Regions from separate parts of the Streptomyces sp. NBC_01216 genome, predicted to be linked through region 1. Evidence: riboswitches for the same ligand, from Rfam matches in the RefSeq annotation. Region 1 holds a riboswitch; the other holds the start of a gene.
The links. Region 1 has a riboswitch for glycine ahead of gcvT (glycine cleavage system aminomethyltransferase GcvT). Riboswitches for the same ligand answer to the same signal wherever they lie in the genome.
Positions count from the first base shown of each region.

Region 2: another riboswitch for glycine. It lies ahead of gcvP (aminomethyl-transferring glycine dehydrogenase); the one in region 1 lies ahead of gcvT (glycine cleavage system aminomethyltransferase GcvT).

Region 1 covers NZ_CP108677.1:2,018,084-2,021,486, reverse strand. The annotation lists gene glyA (serine hydroxymethyltransferase) at 1-70, opposite strand, end outside; gene gcvH (glycine cleavage system protein GcvH) at 91-471, opposite strand; gene gcvT (glycine cleavage system aminomethyltransferase GcvT) at 572-1,708, opposite strand; glycine riboswitch at 1,880-1,991, opposite strand; gene OG393_RS08465 (AAA family ATPase) at 2,135-2,806, shown strand; gene OG393_RS08460 (enhanced serine sensitivity protein SseB) at 3,008-3,403, shown strand, end outside.
Region 2 covers NZ_CP108677.1:6,304,336-6,307,738, forward strand. The annotation lists gene OG393_RS28360 (DNA polymerase IV) at 1-655, shown strand, start outside; gene OG393_RS28365 (PRC-barrel domain-containing protein) at 640-1,056, opposite strand; glycine riboswitch at 1,120-1,218, shown strand; gene gcvP (aminomethyl-transferring glycine dehydrogenase) at 1,403-3,403, shown strand, end outside.

The sequences.
Region 1 (3,403 bases):
GGAGCTCGGCGTCGACAGCGGCGGCGACGTCGGGGTCCAGCTCGTGGAGAGGGGTGTTCAGAAGCGACATGAATCGATCCCTAAGGGGTCTCAGTTCCCGGCGGAGAACTCGGCGTACTCGGCGGCGGAGAGCAGGTCCTTCGGCTCCTCGGCGACGCGTACCTTGAACAGCCAGCCACCCTCGAACGGTGCGGTGTTCACCAGGGACGGGTCGTCCACGACGTCCTGGTTGGCGGCGACGACCTCGCCGGTGACCGGGGAGTACAGATCGCTGACCGACTTCGTCGACTCCAGCTCGCCGCAGGTCTCGCCCGCGGTGACCGTGTCGCCGACCTCGGGAAGCTGGGCGTAGACGACGTCACCGAGCGCGTTGGCGGCGAACTCCGTGATGCCGACCGTCGCGACGCCGTCCTCGACGTCCGACAGCCACTCGTGCTCCTTGGTGTAACGCAGCTGCTGGGGGTTGCTCATGACCTGATTCTCCTGGATCGGGGGAGTGCTGATGAACGTGGGTCTTGCCACGTGAGACGCGAGCCGAGACGGACCCGGGCGCCGACGGCCCGGGGAAACGTCACTTCCGGCGCTTGTAGAACGGCAGGGCGACGACCTCGTACGGCTCGTGGGTGCCGCGGATGTCCACACCTACACCCTGGGTGCCGGCCTCGGCGTGCGCCGCGTCCACGTAGGCCATGGCGATCGGCTTTCCGAGGGTCGGGGACGGGGCCCCCGAGGTGACCTCGCCGACGACCACGCCGTCGGCGACGACCGGCATGCCCGCCCGCGGGACCCGGCGGCCCTCGGCGATCAGGCCGACCAGCTTGCGCGGCGGGCTGCCGGCGGCGCGCTCGGCGGCGGCCTCCAGCGCCTCGCGACCGACGAAGGCACCGCCGTTCGTCGTCTTCTCGAACTTCACGACTCGGCCGAGACCGGCGTCGAAGGGGGTGAGCGCGGTGGTCAGCTCGTGCCCGTACAGCGGCATGCCCGCCTCCAGACGCAGCGTGTCACGGCAGGACAGCCCGCACGGGATCAGGCCGACCGGGGCGCCCGCCTCGGTCAGCGCCTTCCACACGCCCTCGGCGTGCTCGGGCTTCAGGAACAGCTCGAAGCCGTCCTCGCCGGTGTAGCCCGTCCGGGCGATCAGGGCGGGGACCCCGGCGACCGTGCCGGGCAGGCCGGCGTAGTACTTCAGACCGTCCAGGTCGGCGTCGGTGAGCGACTTCAGGATGCCGGGGGACTCCGGGCCCTGGACGGCGATCAGGGCGTACGCGTCACGGTCGTCGCGCACCTCGGCGTCGAAGCCGGCCGCGCGCTCCGTGAGGGCGTCGAGGACGGTCTGGGCGTTGGAGGCGTTGGCGACGACCAGGTACTCGGCCGGTGCCTCCCGCTCCTGCAGCCGGTACACGATCAGGTCGTCGAGGATGCCGCCGTCCTCCCGGCAGATCATCGTGTAGCGGGCACGGCCGGGACCCACGGTCGAGATGTTGCCGACCAGCGCGTGGTCGAGCAGCTCGACGGCCTGCGGGCCGGTCACCGTGATCTCGCCCATGTGGGAGAGGTCGAAGAGGCCGGCCCTGGTGCGGACGGCGTTGTGCTCGTCGCGCTCGCTGGCGTAGCGCAGCGGCATGTCCCAGCCGGCGAAGTCGGTCATGGTCGCGCCCAGCGAACGATGCACGGCATCGAGGGCGGTCAGGCGGGGGGTGTTGCTCATGGGGTGGCTCCCAAGTCCCAGGAGGGCGTGCAGGGCACGACGTGCATGACGGATGAGGACGATCCTCCCCATCTGTCATGGAACCTGAGAGGTTCACCGAGGGCATCCCCGGTTTGCACCTTGGGTGGAACCGCACCGGGGCTGCCGGGGCGGTTCGCTTTTCAGATCTGCCTCATCCACGCGGTACGGGGCCTGAGAGATTCAAGGGAGGGTCTTGCTCCTTCGGCGCCCGGACTGCTACAGCAGTGCTACAGCCTGTCCAGGACTCTCCCGCGCGGATTCGAGCGGCCGGTATGAGGTTGTGTGCGCTTGGCGCGCACATCATTGCACGCGGGATCTGATCGGCAAATCGCTTGTGCCGCATTACCGTCTCTTTACACTTCTTGAGGCGAGGCCCTTCGCAGGGGCCCGACGGGGGGAGAAGCGATGACGTTCCAGCGGACCGGTGCCTACGCGGCCGAGGCGGGACTGCCGGGCGGCCGGGCCAGGGCCAGGACCCGCAAGGCCACCGCGGCCGTGCCCCTGCTGCGTGACCTCCGCGAACGCGAGGGTCGCGGGCCCCGGGTCCTGACCTTCACCACCGGCGACGTGGTGGTGGTATCCGGGCTGCCCGGCAGCGGCAAGTCGACCCTGATGGCACGCGCGGCAGAGGGCCGGGGCGTCGACTCGCAGAACGCCCGGGAACGCTGGGAGGCCCGCGTCCCGCGGCTCCTGCCCTACGCCGTCTACCGGCCGCTGGTACGGATCGCCCACTACGCCGGGCTCCGTCGCGACCTGCGCTCCGGCCGCAGCGTCATCGTCCACGACTGCGGTACCCAGACCTGGGTGCGGGCCTGGCTCGCCCGGGAGGCGCGCCGGCGGGGCCGCGCCCTGCACCTGGTGATGCTCGACGTCACCCCCGAGGCGGCCCGCGAGGGACAGCGCGAGCGGGGCCGCGGGGTCTCCGGCTACGCCTTCGCCCGGCACCGCCGCGCCATCGGCCGCCTGCTGCGTGCCGTGGAGTCCGGCCGCCTGCCCCGGGGCTGCGCCTCGGCGACCCTCCTCGACCGTGACGCGGCCGGCGCCCTGCGCAGGATCGACTTCCGTGACGCCGGCTGACCACCGAGGCGCCGCGCACGAGGAGGCGGAAGGCGGTCGACGGGGGGCCCAGTGGGGGTTGCAGGGCCGAGCGGACGGCCGTGCCGGACGTCACGGACCGGCATACTCCGTGCGTATCTGGCCACGGTGGCGCCAGGGCAGCGTTAGGGTTCTGCCCCGAGGGCGCGTGACGACAGCGTGCGAGAAGGGGAACCGAGAACCGTGGACGTTACGTGGCCGGGCAACGAGCTCGAAGAGGTGCTGGCCGCCTCGCTGGGCAACCCCGCGGCCGGGGGCCGGCTCGTCGAGGTACTCGGACGGAGTTCCGTCTGGGTGCCGCTGCCCAACGGCGGCGGCCCCGACAGCACCGAGCTCGACCTGCCCACCATGGAGATCGACGGTTTCCCGTACGTCCCCGTGTTCAGTTCCGAGCAGCAGTTCCTCGCCTGCGTCGGCAGCCACATGTCCTTCACGGTCGCCCCCGCCCGGGACTTCGCCCGCGGCCTGCCCCCGCAGCTCGGCATCGCCGTGAACCCCGGCGGCACCGTCGGCGCTCCGCTGCCCGCGCCGGCCGTGGCCGAATTGTGCCGGGTCGGCCGTACCGTGCTGGACGGGCCC
Region 2 (3,403 bases), 4.3 Mb from region 1:
CGAGCGGTGTGTGGGCCGGCTGCGCGGCTCCGGCCACTCCGGGCGGACGATCGTGCTCAAGGTGCGGCGCTACGACTTCTCCACGCTGACCCGGTCGGAGACCCTGCGCGGCCCGACGGACGACCCGATGGTGGTCCGGGAGGCGGCGGGGCGTCTGCTGGAGGCGGTGGACACCACGGGCGGGGTGCGACTGCTCGGCGTCGGGGTGAGCGGCCTCGCCGACTACACGCAGGAGGACCTCTTCGCCCAGGCCGAGGCCCGTGCGGACGAGGCGGGTCCGGCCGGCACCGGCCGGGAGGCGGCGGACGGGCCGGCGACGGAACGGGAGTCGCCCGCGGCCGGGCCGGAACCCTCGGCCGCGGCGCCTGACTGGGCCCCCGGGCTCGACGTACGGCATGCCGCCCACGGGGCCGGCTGGGTGCAGGGCAGCGGCGTCGGACGGGTCACCGTGCGCTTCGAGGAGCCCGGCTCGGCTCCGGGCCGGGTCCGCACCTTCCCCGTCGACGATCCCGATCTGGAACCGGCCGATCCACTCCCGTTGGTGGCCGGCGGGCCCACAGGGTGGGAGCGGCGGACCGGCACGGTGCCGGGGGAGGCCGGAGACATCCCACGGCCAGACGCGTCCTCGGACGGCGTGGGTCAGGAATCGCCCTGACCCGCCAGGCGGCCGAAGTCGCGGTCCGGTGGCGGGGGCGGCAGCACGATGTCGTAGTGGCGATAGAGCTGGAGTTCCTGCTCGGGGGAGAGGTGCCTGCCCACGCCGAAGTCCGGGGCGTCCTTGATGAGCGACCGCTCGAAGGGGATGTGCAGGCCGTCGTCGACCAGTTCGCTGGGCTCCAGAGGGACGAACGCGTCCCGGCTGAACAGGCCCGTGCGGACAGCCGCCCATTCGGGGACCCCGGTCGCGTCGTCCAGGTACACCTCGTCCACCGTCCCGATCTTGTGCCCGTCGCGGTCGAACGCCTTGCGGCCGATCAGGCTGCGCGGATCGATGTCGGTCTGCACGGTCCCTCCAACGGGTCGCAACTGCTCTACAAGGACTACGAAAGTGCACATCTGGGATGTCGGCCACTTGAGCGACAGGGAACGGAACCTCGCTGGTAGGCTGGCTGTGGCTGCTGACCCCGTGCGGGAGAGTCCTTCGGAGAAACCTTTCGGAGGCGCCGAAGGAGCAAATCCTCCCCGGAATCTCTCAGGCCCACGTACCGCACGGACGAGGTCACTCTGGAAAGCAGGGCGGTGGTCGCAGCGTGGACCGGCCGCTCTCACCGACGGTGAAAGCCGGCGTGCTCCTTCGGCATGCCGGTGAAACTCTCAGGTTGAGATGACAGAGGGGGAGGCCGTCCGGGCACCCACGCCGAGGTGCCCCTCGCAGGTCGTGACGACCAGGAGGCCTCCGTACATGACCGCCAACCGCATTCCGCTCTCCGTGCTCGAACAGGGCATCCCGTTCGAGCAGCGGCACATCGGGCCCGACGCCGAAGCCCGCGCCAAGATGCTCGCGCAGGTCGGCTACGGCTCCCTCGACGAGCTGACCGACGCCGCGGTGCCGGACGTGATCAAGAACACCCAGGCGCTCGCCCTGCCCGCCGCCCGCACCGAGGCCGAGGTGCTCGCCGAGCTGCGCACCCTCGCCGACCGCAACCAGGTTCTGGCCCCGATGATCGGTCTGGGCTACTACGGCACCTTCACGCCGCCGGTGATCCTCCGGAACGTGATGGAGAACCCCGCCTGGTACACCGCGTACACGCCGTACCAGCCGGAGATCTCGCAGGGCCGCCTGGAGGCGCTGCTCAACTTCCAGACCATGGTCGCCGACCTGACCGGTCTGCCCACCTCCGGCGCCTCCCTCCTCGACGAGGGCACCGCCGCCGCCGAGGCGATGGCCCTGTCGCGCCGGGTCGGCAAGGTCAAGAACGGCGTCTACCTGATCGACGCCGACGCACTCCCGCAGACGATCGCCGTCATCGAGACACGTGCGGAGCCGACCGGTGTCGAGGTCGTCGTCGCCGACCTGAGCGAGGGCATCCCCTCGGAGATCGCCGAGCGCGGCGTGTTCGGCGTGCTCCTGCAGTACCCCGGGGCCTCCGGCGCGGTGCGCGACATCAGGGCCGTCGTCGACCAGGCCCATGAGCTCGGCGCGGTCGTCACCGTCGCCGCCGACCTGCTCGCGCTCACCCTGCTCACCTCGCCCGGCGAGCTCGGCGCCGACATCGCCGTCGGTACCACCCAGCGCTTCGGCGTGCCCATGGGATTCGGCGGCCCGCACGCCGGCTACATGGCCGTCCAGGACAAGCACGCCCGGTCGCTGCCGGGCCGTCTCGTCGGCGTCTCCGTCGACGCCGACGGCAACCGCGCCTACCGCCTGGCCCTGCAGACCCGCGAGCAGCACATCCGCCGCGAGAAGGCGACCAGCAACATCTGCACCGCGCAGGTGCTGCTCGCCGTCATGGCCGGCATGTACGCCGTCTACCACGGCCCGGACGGCCTCAGGCAGATCGCGCGGCGCACCCACAGCTACGCCACGATCCTCGCCCAGGGCCTCAGGGACGGCGGGGTCGAGGTCGTCACCGACGCGTTCTTCGACACCGTGACCGTCCGGGTCCCCGGCAGGGCCGACGAGGTCCTGGCCGCCGCCCGCGCGGCGGGGGTCAACCTCCACCGGGTCGACGCCGGACAGGTCTCGATCTCCTGCGACGAGACCACCGGCCGCGCCCAGCTCGCCGCCGTCTGGTCCGCCTTCGGCGTCGAGGCCGACATCGAGGCGCTGGACGCCGCTGTCGAGGACACCCTGCCCGCCGGCCTGCTGCGCTCCGACGCGTACCTGACCCACCCGGTCTTCCACGCCCACCGCTCCGAGACGTCGATGCTGCGCTACCTGCGCAAGCTCGCCGACCGCGACTACGCGCTCGACCGCGGCATGATCCCGCTCGGCTCCTGCACCATGAAGCTGAACGCGACCACCGAGATGGAGCCCGTGACCTGGCCCGAATTCGGCCAGATCCATCCCTTCGCCCCGGTGGAGCAGGCGCAGGGCTACCTCACGCTCATCACCGAACTCGAGGAGCGCCTCGCCGAGGTCACCGGCTACGACAAGGTCTCGATCCAGCCCAACGCCGGCTCGCAGGGCGAGCTGGCCGGTCTGCTCGCCGTCCGCGCCTACCACCGCGCGAACGGCGACCACCAGCGCACCGTCTGCCTCATCCCGTCCTCCGCCCACGGCACCAACGCGGCCAGCGCCGTGATGGCCGGCATGAAGGTCGTCGTCGTGAAGACCGCCGACGACGGCGAGGTCGACGTCGCGGACCTGCGCGCCAAGATCGCGCAGTACCGCGACGAACTGTCGGTGCTGATGATCACCTACCCGTCCACGCACGGCGTCTTCGAGGAGCACGTCGCGGAC